2 regions of the Pectobacterium hainanensis genome follow, and region 1 is predicted to be linked to the other one. Evidence: predicted binding sites of a transcription regulator. Region 1 holds the regulator's gene; the other holds the start of a gene.
What was found. Region 1 encodes sigma-54, which starts transcription at its own class of promoters, with help from an activator protein. Its sites were predicted from a motif close to GTTGGCACANNTTTCGCTNT; they were not measured.
Positions count from the first base shown of each region.

Region 2: the regulator sigma-54 is predicted to act here: its motif matches at 8,089-8,108, upstream of norV (anaerobic nitric oxide reductase flavorubredoxin).

Region 1 covers NZ_JBJYIN010000009.1:45,898-55,315, reverse strand. The annotation lists gene kdsC (3-deoxy-manno-octulosonate-8-phosphatase KdsC) at 1-9, shown strand, start outside; gene lptC (LPS export ABC transporter periplasmic protein LptC) at 6-572, shown strand; gene lptA (lipopolysaccharide ABC transporter substrate-binding protein LptA) at 553-1,125, shown strand; gene lptB (LPS export ABC transporter ATP-binding protein) at 1,129-1,854, shown strand; gene rpoN (RNA polymerase factor sigma-54) at 1,916-3,349, shown strand; gene hpf (ribosome hibernation promoting factor) at 3,373-3,660, shown strand; gene ptsN (PTS IIA-like nitrogen regulatory protein PtsN) at 3,764-4,237, shown strand; gene rapZ (RNase adapter RapZ) at 4,373-5,227, shown strand; gene npr (PTS phosphocarrier protein NPr) at 5,241-5,513, shown strand; gene ACKPVM_RS10955 (DUF4304 domain-containing protein) at 5,604-6,182, shown strand; gene ACKPVM_RS10950 (hypothetical protein) at 6,395-6,673, shown strand; gene ACKPVM_RS10945 (hypothetical protein) at 6,940-7,176, shown strand; gene ACKPVM_RS10940 (hypothetical protein) at 7,173-7,607, shown strand; gene ACKPVM_RS10935 (DUF7878 domain-containing protein) at 7,684-8,121, shown strand; gene rnk (nucleoside diphosphate kinase regulator) at 8,486-8,896, shown strand; gene pmbA (metalloprotease PmbA) at 8,981-9,418, opposite strand, start outside.
Region 2 covers NZ_JBJYIN010000016.1:68,588-78,005, reverse strand. The annotation lists gene alkB (DNA oxidative demethylase AlkB) at 1-209, opposite strand, end outside; gene ada (bifunctional DNA-binding transcriptional regulator/O6-methylguanine-DNA methyltransferase Ada) at 286-1,449, opposite strand; gene ACKPVM_RS15905 (DNA-3-methyladenine glycosylase family protein) at 1,714-2,379, shown strand; gene ACKPVM_RS15900 (multidrug/biocide efflux PACE transporter) at 2,383-2,847, opposite strand; gene ACKPVM_RS15895 (LysR family transcriptional regulator) at 2,988-3,875, shown strand; gene ACKPVM_RS15890 (helix-hairpin-helix domain-containing protein) at 3,937-4,143, shown strand; gene fumA (class I fumarate hydratase FumA) at 4,757-6,400, shown strand; gene norR (nitric oxide reductase transcriptional regulator NorR) at 6,448-7,986, opposite strand; gene norV (anaerobic nitric oxide reductase flavorubredoxin) at 8,151-9,418, shown strand, end outside.

The DNA of each region.
Region 1 (9,418 bases):
TCAATATGAGTAAAACCAGACGTTGGTTGACCGCGTTGCTAGCATTGCTGGCGCTCATTCTGATTGGCTGGAATATAGCGGATAACGAAACGACGGCACCCATTGATACTCCGGACCCGGCCGTACCGGTATATACCAGCGAGAAAACCACCACGCTGGTTTATAGCCCCACCGGAAAGCTGAGTTACCGTCTGATTTCGGATAAGGCAGAATATTTTAATGATGAGCAACTGAGCTGGTTTACGACGCCAGTGGCGACATTATTTAACGAGCAAGGTACGGCAACCTGGTCAGTACGCGCGGATCGCGCCAAGCTGACAAAAGACAAAATGCTCTATCTGTATGGTCATGTTGAGGTCAATAGCCTGACAAATGACTCACAGTTGGAGAGAATAAAAACAAACAATGCCCAGGTAAATCTGGTGACTCAGGACGTCTCTTCCGATGATGAAGTGACCCTATACGGTGCCAGCTTTACTTCCAACGGGATGAAAATGCGTGGCAATCTACGCAACAAGACAGCCGAGTTGATCGAAAAGGTAAAAACCTCTTATGAAATCCAAAACCAATAATCTGATGCAAAATACCCTGATCGCCAGCTCGCTGTTAGCCATCAGCGTTTCTGCGCTGGCCGTTACCGGAGATAGTAACCAGCCGATTCACATTGACTCCGCGCAGCAATCGCTGGACATGCAAAGCAACACCGTGACGTTTACCGGTAATGTCGTGGTCAAACAGGGCACTATTGAAGTCAAGGCTGACAAAGTCGTCGTTATTCGTCCTCAAGGCGCACAGGGTAAAGAGGTCGTAGAAGGTTACGGTAATCCCGTGACGTTCTACCAAATGCAGGATAACGGCAAGCCGGTAAAAGGCCGAGCCCAAAAAGTACGTTATGAGCTCGCCAGCGACCTTCTGGTTCTGACGGGCAATGCTTATTTGGAACAGATGGACAGTAATGTAAAAGGCGACCGCATCACTTATCTGGTGAAACAACAACAGATGGAAGCCTTCAGCGATAAAGGTAAACGTGTTACGACGGTATTGGTTCCTTCCCAACTTCAGGAAAAAGGGAACAAGAACACGACGACCACCTCTCAGAAACCGCAACCACGAGTCACTGAATAACTTATGGCAACATTAATCGCAGAAAATCTGGCCAAGGCGTATAAAGGCCGCAAGGTCGTGGAAAACGTGAGTCTCACCGTTAATTCAGGCGAGATTGTCGGCCTGCTAGGGCCGAACGGGGCCGGTAAGACCACCACGTTTTACATGGTCGTAGGCATCGTTCAGCGTGATGACGGACGAATTGTGATTGATGACGAGGACATCAGCCTACTGCCTTTGCACGATCGCGCCTTGCGCGGTATTGGTTATCTACCGCAAGAAGCGTCAATATTCCGTCGATTAAGCGTTTATGACAACCTGATGGCCGTTTTGCAGATCCGTAAAGATCTCACCCCTGAACAGCAGGAAGACCGTGCAAATGAACTAATGGAAGAATTCCATATTATTCACTTACGCGATAGTCTGGGACAATCACTCTCCGGTGGTGAGCGGCGTCGGGTGGAAATCGCACGAGCACTAGCAGCGAACCCTAAATTCATCCTGCTGGATGAACCCTTTGCCGGTGTTGACCCCATCTCAGTGATTGACATCAAAAAGATCATTGAGCATCTGCGAGACAGCGGACTCGGCGTATTAATTACCGACCATAACGTGCGCGAAACATTAGATGTTTGTGAACGCGCCTACATCGTGAGTCAGGGACAATTGATTGCCCATGGTTCTCCGACCGAAATACTCGCCGATGAGCAGGTAAAACGCGTCTATCTGGGCGAAGGCTTCCGACTCTGATAGTGTAGTGTTTTCAATTCATTCTCATCATTGAACCAATATAGGGACGTTAGCACCACTTATGAAGCAAGGTTTGCAACTCAGGCTTAGCCAGCAACTGGCCATGACGCCACAGCTACAGCAGGCAATCCGCCTGTTGCAACTGTCCACGCTTGAACTGCAACAAGAAATTCAATTGGCGCTGGAAAGCAACCCGTTGCTGGAACAAACGGACAATCACGAAGAAATAGAAGCATTCGATACCGCCGACAGCGATTCGCTGGATACGGGTGAAGCGTTAGAGCAAAAAGAGATGCCGGAAGAATTACCACTGGATGCCACCTGGGATGAAATCTATTCCGCAGGTACGCCATCCGGCACCGGCACAGATTATCGCGATGAGGAATTGCCCATTTATCAGGGGGAAACGACACAAACCCTTCAGGACTACTTGATGTGGCAAGTGGAGTTGACGCCGTTTTCAGAGACGGATACCGCCATTGCGACATCCATCGTCGATGCGGTGGACAATACCGGCTATCTCACCGTGCCGTTGGAAGATATTCTGGATAGTATCGGTGATGAAAACGTCACCCTCGATGAGGTGGAAGCCGTACTTAAACGAGTACAACGCTTCGACCCTGTGGGCGTCGCCGCCCGCGACCTACGAGATTGCCTGCTGGTACAGCTATCCCAGTTCTCCTCAGACACGCCCCGGCTCACTGAAGCAACGCTCATCGTCAGCGAATACCTTGATCTGCTGGCAAACCATGATTTCCGCAGCCTGATTCGCTCAACGCGCCTGAAAGAAGAGGTGCTGAAAGAAGCGCTGACGCTGATTCAATCCCTCGATCCCCGCCCCGGCCAATCTATCAACACGGGTGAGTCCGAATATGTTATCCCTGATGTACTGGTTCGCAAGCATCAGGGACATTGGGTGGTTGAATTAAATACGGATAGCGTCCCTAGGCTGCAAATTAATCAGCAATATGCTGCGTTGGGCAGCAGTGTCCGCAGCGATAGCGATGGTCAGTTTATCCGCAGCCATTTGCAGGAAGCGCGCTGGCTAATCAAAAGCCTGGAGAGCCGTAATGACACCCTGCTCAAAGTCACCCGCTGTATTGTCGAACAGCAGCAGGACTTTTTCGAACAGGGTGAAGAATTCATGAAACCGATGGTGCTGGCAGATATCGCTCAGGTCGTGGATATGCATGAATCCACCATCTCCCGGGTGACAACACAAAAGTTTCTGCACAGCCCACGCGGCATTTTTGAACTAAAATATTTCTTTTCCAGCCATGTTAATACCGATAGCGGAGGTGAAGCTTCGTCAACGGCTATTCGAGCATTGGTCAAGAAATTAGTCGCCGCAGAAAACCCCGCCAAGCCTTTAAGCGACAGCAAATTAACAACATTGCTCGCGGAACAAGGCATCATTGTGGCACGGCGTACCGTGGCAAAATACCGAGAGTCTTTATCTATCCCACCATCAAACCAACGTAAACAGTTGGTTTGATCTCAACAGAGAAGGAAGACACTATGCAGCTCAACATCACCGGACATCACATCGAAATTACCGAGCCTTTACGCGATTTCGTCAATACCAAGTTTGCCAAGTTAGAGCAATATTTTGACCGTATCAATCAGGTCAATGTGGTACTGAAAGTGGAGAAAGTGCAGCAAATCGCTGACGCCACTCTCCACGTCAACGGTGGAGAGTTGCATGCCACATCAGAAGCGGAAGATATGTACGCCGCGATCGATTTGCTGATCGATAAACTGGCCCGCCAGCTCAATAAGCATAAGGATAAGCTAAAACAGCACTAATTTTTCTTTTGCTCCATCGCGTAGCGAAAGAACTGCCCCAGCCCATAGATCTTACTACGGGCTGGGCTTACCGGAAGTGAAAGTGTCGTTAAGTGAATATAAAATGAACAATGTTCCTGATTTGCAACTCAGCACCGTGTTACGTCCAGAGTGCACCCGAAGTACCGTCCATTGCCAAAGTAAAAAAAGGGCGCTGGAGATTATCAGTGAACTGGCTGCCAAACAGCTAAATCTCCCTTCACAGATTATTTTTGATGCCATTCTTACCCGCGAACGGATGGGCAGCACAGGCATTGGCAACGGTATTGCTATCCCCCACGGTAAGCTGGAGGACGATAACGCGCTGGAGGCAATCGGTGTATTTATCCAGCTAGAACAGCCAATCGCTTTCGATGCCATTGACAATCAAGCGGTTGATTTGCTTTTTGCCTTGCTGGTTCCAGCAGAACAATGTAAAACGCACTTACATACGCTGTCGCTTATTGCCAAACGGCTGGCAGATAAAACCGTTTGTCGGCGTCTACGTGCAGCGCAAAGCGATGAAGAGTTGTATCAGATTATGACGGAAGCGGGTTAACCCTGTGGTAAGCATAGAGGTCGGGAATCACAGCATTTTTATGCCTCGAATGCTCATCGTTCATTTTCTGGCAACGTATGATAAAAACAATGACAAGGTGGTCATACCATCACATGGTCAGGGGGGAGTCGTCAGATGGTACTGATGATTGTCAGTGGTCGCTCAGGGTCAGGGAAATCCGTCGCTCTGCGCGCGCTGGAAGATATGGGGTTCTACTGCGTAGATAACCTGCCAGTGGTCTTGTTACCAGAATTGGCTAGCACGCTGGCAACACGCAATATCTCCGCAGCGGTCAGTATTGATGTGCGCAACATGCCAGAATCGCCAGAGGTGTTTGAACATGCCATGGCGCAGCTGCCACAAAGTTTTTCACCTCAGTTATTATTCCTTGATGCCGATCGCAATACACTGATCCGCCGCTATAGTGACACCCGTCGACTGCACCCGCTATCCAGTAGAAATCTATCACTGGAAAGCGCAATTGATGAAGAAAGCGATCTGCTTGAGCCATTACGCTCACGGGCCGATTTGATCATTGATACGTCTGAAATGTCAGTACATGAATTGGCTGAGATGCTACGTACCCGTCTGCTAGGCAAGCGGGAACGAGAACTGACGATGGTCTTTGAATCTTTCGGCTATAAGCATGGTATTCCCATTGATGCCGACTATGTGTTTGATGTGCGTTTTTTACCTAACCCACACTGGGATCCTAAACTCCGCCCCATGACGGGCCTGGATAAACCTGTCGCCGCCTTCCTCGATCGACACACTGAAGTTCATAATTTCATCTATCAGACACGCAGTTATCTGGAACTATGGCTCCCCATGCTGGAGACCAATAATCGCAGCTATCTGACCGTGGCGATTGGTTGTACCGGTGGCAAGCACCGCTCCGTTTATGTTGCAGAGCAACTGGCGGACTACTTCCGCTCACGCGGCAAAAACGTTCAATCTCGGCATCGTACGCTGGAAAAACGTAAACCATGATATCGGATAGCCTATGACGGTCCGACAAACGGTTGAAATAAAAAATAAACTCGGCATGCATGCCAGACCCGCCATGAAATTGTTTGAGCTGGTGCAGAGTTTTAACGCTGAGGTGATTTTGCGTAACGATAGCGGCACGGAGGCCGAAGCCAGTAGCGTCATTGCCATGTTGATGCTCGACTCGGCCAAAGGAAAATACCTTGAAGTAGAGGCTACTGGGCCCGACGAAATAAAAGCGCTGGCAGCGGTGATCCAACTGTTTGAGGCCGGTTTTGATGAAGAATAATCGCCCAATCATGCGACATCTCAAATAAAATGATAGGCGCTCCTGCAAGGAACAGAAGGGTGACGAAAACAAGGACTGATAGGTAACAGAATGAATACTCAATTAATAACATCATCTTTTATTTCAAATGGATTTTCTAGAGAAAGTCATGCTGATTTTTTTAGAGAAAACAATGGTTTTATAAATTGTGTCAATTTTCAAATAAAAACGACAGGCGACGTTTTATTTATCAATTTAGGTGTTCATCCTATGTTTGATCAGTTAGACCATCGCCCTTATCCTAAAAAAGAAATTGATTGTTATATCCGTAGCCGACTGTCTACAAATAAACCCCTGAGTATTGCATTGCTGGACTCACCAGATGATATTTCTTTCATTATTAATGAGATAGAAGAAAAGTCTCGAACTTTTTTTGATTTTTTTAGTTCTATTGACGATGTTTTTTCCCTTCTTAGCATTGATAACATTAAAGAGAAAAATATTGCTACTCCATTAAATGGAGTGACGCCGGTTAGATTAATATCAATGTGTATGTATTACCATATTTTAAAAAATAATATAGATGTCGCTCGTGATTTTGCAAACTATGGGGTGTCTATCTCAGGAATGGGCGTAAGCCTAAAGAAAGTGTTTAAGAAAATATTAAGAGACACTGAAAGCAATGATTAATAAGAAGTGCTATTCTTCTAGTTAAATAGGCCTATACCCGTCATACTTCAAGTTGCATGTGCGTTGGCTGCGTTCAGTCACCCGAATCACTTACTCAAGTAAGCTCATCGGGATTCCTTCGCTTGCCGCCTTCCTGAAACTTGAATTATTTAGGGTATATCGATTTAGTAGAGAAAAATTTTACCTCAATCAAAATATGGATACTCTTTGCTATGAGTCAATCTGTCGAGATAGTTTTAAAAGAGACTTTAGATGCTGTTTATGATGCGCTTGAGTTACATAAAAATAATCAACCAGCACCGTTATCTATAAGTTTTTTAAACAAAACAGCATTAGAGTTAAAACAAATGATAAAAATCATGGACCCGAGTATTTATAAACCCGGATACCCCCGATTCGCTTTAGATTGGCCAGATGACGCCGAACTTATAGACAAGTTAATTTCAGCCAGTTACCTGTATGGAAAAATAAAGTCTAAAGGTAAAAAATAAAGTTATGATCGAATAAAAAGCTGAAAGTGTTCTAATCATCCTTTCGATCCTATTTTATCCGTTATTTATTTCGCAATCTGCATCGTTTTCGCTCAAGCAAGATGAAAAGCGATGCATACGTCTCCAAAAACCCAAATGGCTAATGTCAGCGGCGGTTGACGCTGCTATGATGTCACACAGGCAGACTGGCAAGTCACAGCGTGGCGGTAGCGTGTCTGAGGGGAAAAGGGATCAGATAACTGATAGAATCAACGAATGAGTCTATTATGAAAATAAATAATGCTATCGATATATTAACCGATCTCATCATTGATGCAGAAAATAATAGTCACGTTCAGCATATTGATTTTTATAAATCAGCGGTGCGGGTGTTACAAAGTAAAACCTTAAATAACGCTGAGTTGGAGAATCTACATAGAAATTTTTGTGGTTATTTGGCGAATGGATACTTTCATAACAATGAATATCAAAACATTTTAAAATTGATTGAATTATTAAAATGATGATGATTCCTGTGAAATATATCTCTAACGTCAAAATCCGTACCATTTGGAAAAACCAAGAAAAAACACAACTTATTATGAAAAAAAAGCACGAGATAGATACAAGATTTTCGATTGCAGTCAATACAGGGCGTAGTGCCTTAGAAACCGTAAATCTTATGGGTGAAATATTACCTCATTTAACAAGAAGTACTGCACTTTCCTTTTTAGAGGATAAAAACAGGTTGGTCTTAGAGAAGAATTTTGAGCATGATAATAACAAACTCTATGATGAAGATGGGTGGATGTTCTATCAGTATGAAATATCTATATTTCCTATTACTGAAACAGATATGGAATATCAAAGAAATTTATCAAAGAGGATATTAGATGCATTTAGAAATCATGGATATTTAGCTGAAATTATTTGTGACAGTGACTTTCCACTCTAATTAATTTAAATTTCAGGAAAAAACTTAACGTATTTCACAACGCGAAACGTTAGTTTCGATGGACTAATTGAAAAATATGGAATACTTTTACGACAAACAAAAAATAAAAATTTATTTTAATAGCATAATTATCCGCTCTCGTCATTCTGGACCGAAACTATTATCAGAAATAGAAGGCCACTTACTAATAGAAATAAATGATGACGTATTTTTTAACGAATCCGGTATTTTATTACTTGAGTTAGCTAAAGAGCTAACTGACTGGATATCAGCAGGAAGCGGCGATTTTATCTATTACTCAATGGACTATGAAGATGGGCCTATATTATCCTTCCAGGAAAATCAAAGCGGCTGGAGATTGTCCAGCGTTTGGTGTGACACGTATTACGAAAACATGAGTTATATTAACTTTGTTAAGCAAGCTGAATGCTTCATCTCTACTTTATTCAGTGAATTGAAAAATAATAATATTCATTTTAGTCGTGACGGCATCGTTTTATACGACGCTGATTGAGTGCAGCACGACTCTGGACACAACGCGATTGAACACCGTAAAGCTGAAACTGACCGCAACCAATTCATAGCAGGTACAAGCAAAGGGCTAGCCTGACCAACGCTGGTCGAGCATGTTAACAAACTCGACAAGCGTCGATTTAAAACCATTATTATTCAATGAATTATATTGCATAGGAAGTATTCCCATGTCAGAAATAGCCCAATGATACGGGGAGTTTACTGTCCTTCGTGATAGAGATCTCTTTTCTTTCTCCTCAGAAGCACCTACTATCCTCTTACATCTATTTTTCTTATACACCCCCGCTCCACTGGCGCGGGGGTGTTGCTTTTACGTCATCTGGAAATAACAACTGGAGAGGAGTATGACGAAACCTAACCTGACAATCAGTGAATTGGACGCAGAACGTCTGGATATGTTACTGGAGCAGCCCGCTTTTGCTGGCAGCAATATCGCTCAGGCTTTGAATGACGAGCTTGATCGTGCGGAGATCTTACCTTCCGCCAATATCCCTTCGGATGTGGTCACGATGAACAGTCGGGTGCGTTTCCGCGATCTGATCGCTAATGAGGAACACATCCGCACGCTGGTTTATCCGGCAACCGTGAAAGACAGCAAAGAACATTTGTCTGTCATGGCTCCTCTGGGGGCGGCACTGCTGGGAATGCATGTGGGGAATACCATTGTCTGGCAGTTGCCGAATGGGGAAGAAACACATATCGAAGTGCTGGAGTTGCTTTATCAGCCTGAAGCTGCGGGTGAATACCATCGCTAAGCGGTGACCGCGCAGCAGAAAAAATGACAAACCGTCGGACAATGCCGACGGTGACGGTTCTCAGCGTTGAGAAAACAAACCGAATTATTCTCCCGCAATCTTCATTTCAGGCAGCAATACCGAGCCGCACTGGATATTACTACGTGTTTCTATGTCGTTTCCTACCGTGACAATATTACGCAACATATCCTTCAGATTACCCGCAATCGTGATTTCACTCACCGGATACTGAATTTCACCATTTTCCACCCAGAAACCGGATGTGCCACGGGAATAATCACCCGTCACACCGCTGACGCCCTGCCCCATGAGCTCGGTTACCAGCAAACCTTTACCCATTTGTTTGAGCAGACCATCAAAATCAAGGCCTTGCCCGGCAATACGCCAGTTATGGATACCGCCCGCATGCCCCGTGCTCTTCATACCCAATTTGCGCGCCGCATAGCTGGTCAACAACCAGGTTTGCAGAACACCATTTTTTACAATCTCACGCCGTTGAGTTCGAACACCTTCACTGTCAAA
Region 2 (9,418 bases), on a different contig from region 1:
AACGGGCCACAATTACTCATCGCTACTGACATAACATGTCCACCCGGCGTGACCATATGACGAAAAGGCGATTGCGTCACAACCTCAGCGATCGCTGCCATCAACGCCGCAGATTCGCCATAAGCGAACCCTCGCAGGAGAACCGCGCCAGAAGCTAACACTTCCGTTCGTTGTTCCGGTTCATCCTCTGCAAATAAATCAAAATTCATCACGTTCCGACCCTTGCTCCCCGTACCGCGCACTATCACTACTTATGGAAACTACCGCTACTTATGGACTCTACCGCTACTTATGGACACTACCGCCACTCATGGATAGGTCGGCGGCATTATCTGAAATTGTCGCGGTTCCATCGCCGGACAACAATGCCTCCTTCGCCAATAGCGCCCGCTTCCGCTCAACGCCCCAACGATAACCAGACAGTTTGCCGTCGTGACGCACGACCCGGTGGCAGGGGATCGCAACAGCCAGATGGTTTGCCGCACAGGCGCCCGCAACAGCCCGAACCGCAGCCGGCGAACCCAACATGATTGCAATATCACGATAGCTGACGGTTTCTCCAACGGGGATCCGTCGTAAGGCCTGCCATACCCGTTGCTGAAAAGCCGTACCCCGAATATCGAGCGGCAATGCCAGACCTATTGTAGGATCGTCAACAAAACCAACAACCTGAGCCATTCTCTGCTCAAAATCCCGATCACCGCCAATGAAAGAAGCCAGAGCAAACCTATCCTGCAATTCATCGATCAATTGTTGCGGCTCATCACCCAACAGAATAGCGCAAATGCCGCGTTCACTTTCAGCGACCAGAATCTCGCCCACCGAACAGCGACCAACAGCAAAATAGATCGTTATGCCCTTCCCTTTATTCTGGAATGCCGTTGGCGTCATCCCCAGCAATGCACTGGATTGGGAATAAAAACGTCCATTAGGGCCGTATCCCGCAGCCAATATCGTTTCCGCGATCGGTGCCTGAGCCGCTAACTGTTGACGCATCTGCTGATGTCGATGAGCCTGAGCAAATTGTTTTGGAGTCACTCCCGTATTCGATTTAAACACACGATGGAAATAAAACGGACTCATTCCCACCGCTTTTGCCAACGCAGACAACGTTAGCGTTTTCTCCGATTGCTCAATGATTCGGCAGGCAGTCGCAATCTGTTCCGCTTGTTGGCTCTCGCGCGAGATTCGCCCCTGACGGCAACGCTTACAAGGACGAAACCCTGCATGCTCGGCCTCAACCGGCGAAGCAAAAAACCGAACATTTTCACGCTTAGGCTGACGCGATGCGCAAGACGGTGAGCAATATATTCCGGTGGTGGTAACGGCATACACAAAGAGGCCATCTGCCGTTTTGTCTCGCGTTTGTATTGCATGCCAGCATTCCTTTTCATCACGACAGAACGGCTCATCCCGATCGCACTGTTGCGGTGGAACACATTTTTTCATTTTTCACCCCGTGCATCATGGTTAACGACAACCCTTTTCCTTCTCCCATCACCATAAAACGAAGTGACCCGATGAACACGCCCAACGCTTGCTTTTTAATTCTACGTCACCGACATCATCGCCCATCATATAGAGGATTATCCTATAATCGCTGAAGCATAGTTGCCTGACCATCCGCTCACAGGCGTTATCCGCTTGCTCGACAACCCGGTAAGCGATTCATTGATTGCTCATCATGAGCACCTTCAAAAGTGGAAAATAGCGATGACATCCCACCCTCAGCAGGATTTTGATCGTCGAGCCGCAATACATCTCAGCACGATCAGTGAACGTTGGGCAAATTTGATAACGCAAGTGGGAATCTGTCGCCACCAGACGGCTCCTCACCGGGAACCTTACGAAGCATTGATTCGCGCCGTTGCTCACCAACAGCTAACAACACGTGCTGGCGATGCAATGATCGCAAAGTTAATAACTACCCATGGAGGACGCTTTCCCAGTGCAAAACAGCTGGTTGACTGCTCAACGGAAACTCTGCGCCAATGTGGCTTTTCCGCTCGCAAGGTAGAAACGCTACATGCTATTTCTCACGGCGCATTGAGTGGTTTGGTGCCCAGTCTGAAACAGGCTTATGAGATGGATGATGAAACACTGATTAATCAGCTGAGCACATTAAAAGGAATTGGCCGCTGGACCGTTGAAATTTTTCTGATTTATTCTCTGGAACGCACCGACATCATGCCGCTTGACGATCTCGGCATCAGGCAGGGGTTGCGCTACGTCAACAACCTGCACAGCATGCCGAACCGTCGCACCCTAAGCGAGCTCAGTCGCCCCTGCCAGCCTTACCGAACCATCGCATCGTGGTATCTATGGCGTTCACTGGAATTACCGGATTATCGTGCATTCAAACTGACACAACTGCCGTAACGTTTAGCTGTTTCGCCTAGTTTGCAGACTTGCGCCACGACGTTTGTGGCGGCGCTGCACGATACGCTCGCGTAGCGTATCGTAAACCCAGTTATATACCACCGTATAAGGCAGAAAGAACAGGAAGAATCCAATTTCAACCATCAGCGCCTGCCACAGCGTCATATTCAACATCCACGCGGCTAGCGGCAAACCAATTAAAATAAACCCACCTTCAAAGCCTAATGCATGACAAATACGCAACGGTAAGCGACGTTTCACCCGAGAGACTGGCCACAGCCGATCGAACATGGCGTTATAAATGATGTTCCAAATCATCGCCACGCTGGATAGCATGATAGCCAGCGCACCCATATTGAATATCGATTTATTTAATACCCAGGCCCCGACTGGCGCACAAATCATCAGTGCGATCAATTCAAAACCAACGGCATGGCAGATGCGTTCACGTATTGTCTTCTTTTGCATAACTTTTCACTCATTATTCTGTTGCGCGGGTATAGCCCGCTTTCTCGCCTTCCCTCCGAAAAGGAGAGGGCTATGCTTATTTTCATCGTAATAAGTGATAGAATTAAATTAGTATCAATCGATAAAAACGATAGGTAGCAATGCGATATTCTCCAGAATCACTGATGGCCTTCATGGCCGCCGTTAACACGGGCTCATTTTCGGCTGCGGCCCGCCAGTTGCACAAAAGTCAATCCACGGTGAGTGCGGCTATCGCCAATCTGGAAACGGATTTAGGGCTGGTGCTCTTTGATCGTTCAGGACATCAACCGGTACTGACCCAAGCAGGCAGGAAAGTACTGACACATATACAAGCCATTCTTTCCGCCAGCGATATGCTGGATGAATTAGCGATCAGGCTATCCGATAACATTGAATCCCGATTGACCTTTGTGCTGTCTGATACCTGGAAAACCACCCATTACGAACCTGTCCTTCAAGATTTCGTCCAGCGCTTTCCCGATACCGAATTCGAATGTCTGATAGCAGAAGATGATGATGTGATTGATTTGCTGCAATCAGAACGTGCCCATGTGGGGCTTTTACGTGCGCAGGCGGATTACCCACCGGATATTGCGGCCTCCCGATTACAAGTAAAGACAGAAATGGCTGTATTTGTCGCGGCAACACATCCATTGGCCTCGAAGAAAAGGATTACCCGCAACCAGCTTGCGATGGTGCGTCAACTTTATCTGAATACTTATAAACGTAGCGATCGGTTACAGGCGGAAGGGATCGTTTGGTCGGCCCCTTCTTATTTAATGTTGTTGGAAATGGCTCAGCAGGGTTTTGGCTGGAGCATATTGCCGCGCTGGTTAGTTTCCCGCTACGACCATCAAATGCTGGTTGAACTGCCCGTGACCGGATGGCCCCAGCTTATCGAGGTCGATGTAGCCTGGTCTAAACTGCACCCTCCCGGCCCTGCGGGCTTATGGATGATCGATAACCTGCTGGCCCGGCAGGAAAATACGCTAAACTTTCCAAACTGAATCGTTCACATTTTAACACGGAGATACCATGGCATTTTCTTCGCAGTAACGGGAAGCGCTACTGACGGTAAAAGGTGTCGGAGCAACAATCATCGCTCGACTGGAACAAATGGGTTTTACTACACTAGCCCAGCTTAGCGAAGCTGACGCCAGCGACATTGTTGCTAACGCTGCCGTACTCACTGGCTCAACCTGTTGGAAGAATAGTCCCCAGGCGCGAGCGGCCATCAGCGCAGCGATTGCGTTAGCAAAATCACACCAAACGTAATGTGGTGAAATAAGTGGAACGGGAAGAGGAATATACCCGTCATACTTCAAGTTGTCAGTGCTTTGGCCATGCTCGCAACGTTGCAATTTCGTAGCCAGCACAAGCAGCGGTTCAAAAATGCATTGACGTTCTTTTCCCGCTACTGAAATTATTTCGAGTACGAGTCGCTCGCCATTGCTTATATTATTTTCGCCTTACACCTCTGTTTTAAAAAAATAACAGAATTAATTGAATGGTTATTATTTTTAAATAGCATTATTAATTTAATTATTTAACTTAATTAAGTTAAATAACATTCATCATGTTGATATATAAACCTATTTAATCACAATGCTTTTACTTTTTCTTATGCTAACAATAACACAAAGATAATCACGCTATTTATTGTCAATTATGTGATGTACCAAAGTGGTACCCCCTGCCATAAAACCATACTATTATAGTGGCTACATTTTAGATAATCAGGTGGTAGGGCAAAACGTTATTGTCTTGAGCATCACACATCTAGTTATTCTCGCGAGATAGATGTTCAGCCTGATACAAAAACCATTAATAGAAAATTTAATTACACAAGATACCAACCTACTTATAATACGAACGCGGGTGAGAAAATATGTCGAATAAACCCTTTCATTACCAAGAGCCTTTTCCTTTGGGAGAAGACAAGACTGAATATCGTCTACTAAGCAGTGATTTCGTTTCTGTAACACAATTTGAAGGCAAAGATATTCTCAAAATTGAACCGGAGGCCCTTACCCTCCTGTCACAACAAGCCTTCCATGATGCATCCTTTATGCTTCGCCCAGCCCACCAACAGCAAGTCGCCGACATTCTCCACGATCCACAAGCCAGCGAAAACGACAAATATGTCGCCCTGCAATTTCTGCGCAATTCTGAAATTGCCGCTAAAGGCATTCTGCCAACGTGTCAGGATACCGGTACCGCACTCATCGTTGGTAAAAAAGGCCAGCGTGTCTGGACTGACAGCAATGATGCCGAAGCCCTGTCTCGCGGCGTATATAACACCTTTATCGAAGATAACCTGCGCTATTCGCAGAATGCCGCGCTGGATATGTATAAAGAGGTGAATACCGGCACGAACCTGCCGGCCCAGATCGATCTCTACAGTACCGAAGGCGAGGATTATAAATTCCTGTTCGTCACCAAAGGTGGCGGTTCAGCGAACAAAACCTACCTGTATCAGGAAACCAAAGCGCTGCTGACGCCAGGAAAACTGAAAAGCTTCCTGATCGAAAAAATGCGCTCACTGGGAACAGCGGCTTGTCCTCCGTACCACATCGCCTTCGTGATCGGCGGAACCTCGGCAGAAGCCACGCTCAAAACCGTGAAACTGGCCTCGACCAAATACTATGACGCGCTGCCAACCGAAGGAAATGAACACGGTCAGGCCTTCCGTGATGTCGCGCTGGAACAGGAAATTCTGGAAGCCGCTCGCGATCTGGGGCTAGGTGCGCAATTTGGCGGCAAGTATTTTGCTCACGATGTACGCATTATCCGTCTGCCGCGCCACGGCGCGTCCTGCCCTGTCGGCATGGGGGTTTCCTGCTCGGCTGACCGTAATATCAAAGGTAAAATTAACCGCAAAGGCGTCTGGCTGGAACAGCTAGAACAAAATCCGGGTAAATATATTCCTGAACATTTACGCGAAGCGGGAGAAGGCGATGCGGTTAAGATTGACCTGAACCGTCCGATGGCCGAGATTCTGAAAACGTTGTCTCAGTACCCGGTATTAACGCGTCTCTCTTTGACCGGTACCATCATCGTGGGTCGTGACATTGCCCATGCCAAACTGAAAGAACGACTGGATAACGGTGAAGGACTGCCGCAGTACATCAAAGATCATCCGATTTATTACGCCGGCCCGGCAAAAACGCCAGCAGGCTATGCTTCTGGCTCATTAGGCCCGACAACGGCTGGTCGTATGGATTCTTACGTCGATTTGCTGCAATCCAATGGCGGTAGCATGATCATGTTAGCCAAGGGCAATCGTAGTCAGCAGGTAACGGATGCCTGTAAGAAACACGGCGGTTTCTATCTGGGCAGTATCGGCGGTCCGGCAGCTATTCTGGCGCAAAACAGCATCAAGAGCCTGACCTGTCTGGAATATCCGGAACTAGGTATGGAAGCCATCTGGAAAATCGAAGTTGAAGACTTCCCTGCCTTTATTCTGGTTGATGACAAAGGGAATGATTTCCTTCAGGTTATTCAAAACACTAAATGCACAAAATGTGCATAACACGTTACTGACAAGCCTGCCTAAACTCCCCCATCTGGGGGAGTTATTTATTTCAGTCCCAATCGTTTCGCCAGACGATGCAAATTCCCACTATCCATCTCCAATGCTCTTGCGCATGAAGACCAGTTACCTTGATATCTCACCAAAGCCTGTTGAATTATCTGACGTTGATATGCATCAGTTGCTGCTCGCAACCCACCGCTAACCCCATAAGATGGAGCGGATTCAGTCACCAATGAATCAATCGTAGGACGAACGGATTGAGTGGGCATATCGAGGTTGAAATGTTCTGATCGTAATAAAATCTCCCCCGTTTCTTGCCCCGCCCGAGCCAACACGGTGGCACGATAAATAGCATGTTCCAGTTCTCGCACATTACCAGGCCAGTCATACTGTTCCAGCAACGCTATCGCTTCTTTCGTCAACGCCAGACGATTCAACGCCAACTGAGCACGGCTGCGTTCACAGAAGAACCCAACCAACAATGCAATATCCTGACGACGTTCGCGCAATGGCGGAACAGAAAGCGGGAAAACACTTAAACGATGAAAGAGATCGGCACGAAAAGCGCCATCCAACACGGCCTGTCGTAGATCGCGGTTGGTCGCCGCCAACACTCTGACATCCACTTTTAGGCTACTGTCGTCACCGACTCGCTGCAAATCACCGTACTGCAATACACGCAGCAACTTTGCCTGTAGCGTCAGTGACAATTCGCCAATCTCATCAAGGAACAACGTACCGTTATCAGCCATTTCAAACTTGCCAGTACGATGATGGATCGCACCAGTAAACGCGCCTTTGACATGCCCAAACAGCTCGCTTTCCGCGACAGACTCCGGCAATGCCGCACAGTTTAGGTAAACCAGTGGATGACCCGCACGGCTGGAACCTCGGTGCAATGCCCGAGCCACCAGCTCTTTTCCCACACCGGTCTCTCCCATAATCAGCACATTCAGATCGGAGCCTGCGACAATATCCACTTCCTTCTTCAACCGTTGCATCGGTTCAGATAAGCCGATAATTTCGTCAACCGTTTCGGTTGTTGCCACACTATCACCACGCACTGGCGCAGGTAATTGGCGTTCCAGACGCTCCATTAATAGCGCATTGCTAAGCGCTGCCGCCGCCATCGCCCCGACCAATCGCAATTCTTCATCACTGAAATGATCAAACTGGAACGGGTCCATACCATCGACGGTCAAAGCACCGATAAGGTTTTGATTGGCAAACAACGGCAGGCCGACGCAGGCATGCACTTTGAGTTCTTCCTGACTTGGGATAAGTCCATCATAAGGATCGGGAAGCTGGCTATCCGCTGGAAAGCGCACCACATCCCCCGCGCGTGCAATAGCCTCCAGTCGGGGATGCTCCGATAGCAGGAAGCGACGTCCCAATACATCGGATGCCAATCCATCGATTGCCAGCGGGCGAAATAACTGGTTCTCATAACGCAACAGCGCCGACGCATCGCAACGCAGCAATTGCCGCAAGCTGTTGATCAACTGCTGAAAACGGTCCTGATTAGAGATCCCCATTTGTAATTCTATGGCGATCTGCGCCAGTGCGTTGATGGATAACGTCATGTTGTGTCCTAATGACAGAGTCTGTGTCATTAAGACATTACTCAAACAGTGTCATTTTAACAATAGGTAATTTTAATATTATTTAAAATCAATAAGATAATAATTGGCACAGTTTCTGCAATCTCTACAGCATATTTGATTAAACATGATTGAGGTTTCAGAATATGGCGATTCACGTTAAGAACAATATTCACTGGGTAGGTCAGCGCGATTGGGAAGTTCGGGATTTTCACGGCACAGAATACAAGACCCTAAAAGGGAGCAGCTATAACAGTTACCTGATCCGCGAAGAGAAGACCGTACTGATTGATACCGTCGATCATAAATTCAGCCGAGAGTTTGTTCAGAATCTGATGGCGGAAGTCGATCTAAATAGTATTGATTATATCGTGATCAATCACGCAGAAGAGGATCACGCTGGCGCACTGAGTGAATTGATGGCTCGCATTCCCAATACGCCGATCTATTGTACTCACAACGCCATTGACTCCATCACCGGTCACCACCATCACCCGGAATGGAACTTCCGCACGGTGAAAACGGGCGACACTCTCGACATCGGTAACGGCAAACAGCTGATTTTTATCGAAACCCCCATGTTGCACTGGCCAGACAGCATGATGACCTATATGACAGAAGACGCCGTTTTATTCAGCAATGACGCCTTTGGTCAACATTACTGCGATGAACACTTGTTTAATGACGAAGTAGATCAAACCGAACTGTTTGAGCAATGTCAGCGTTATTTTGCCAATATTCTGACGCCATTCAGTCGTCTGGTAACGGCCAAAATTCATGAAGTGCTGGGGTTTAATCTACCGCTTTCTATGGTCGCGACGTCCCATGGCGTCGTCTGGCGTGACGATCCCGCGCAAATTATTCACCTGTACCTGAAATGGGCCGACAGCTACCAGGAAGACCGTATCACATTGTTCTACGATACGATGTCCAACAATACCCGTATGATGGCCGATGCCATCGCACAGGGGATTAACGATGTCGATCCTGCCGTCGCGGTGAAGATCTACAACGTTTCTCGCCATGATAAAAATGAAATTCTGACACAGGTGTTCCGTTCCAAAGGCGTACTGGTTGGCTCATCCACCATGAATAACGTGATGATGCCGAAAGTGGCGGCCATGCTGGAAGAAATCACCGGATTACGTTTCCAAAATAAAAAAGCTTCCGCATTCGGCAGCTATGGTTGGAATGGCGGCGCTGTCGATCGCATACAGACTCGACTGATGGATGCGGGTTTTGAGACCACGCTGGCGCTAAAAACCAAATGGCGTCCAGATGGCTCGGCACTGGCGATTTGCCGTGAACACGGTCGTGAAATTGCTCGCCAATGGGCACTGCATCCGTTGAATGAGGCCCCCACTCGTCATCGTCAGGCTGCGACCGCGTCCACACAGCAGAGCGTGTCTGTCTC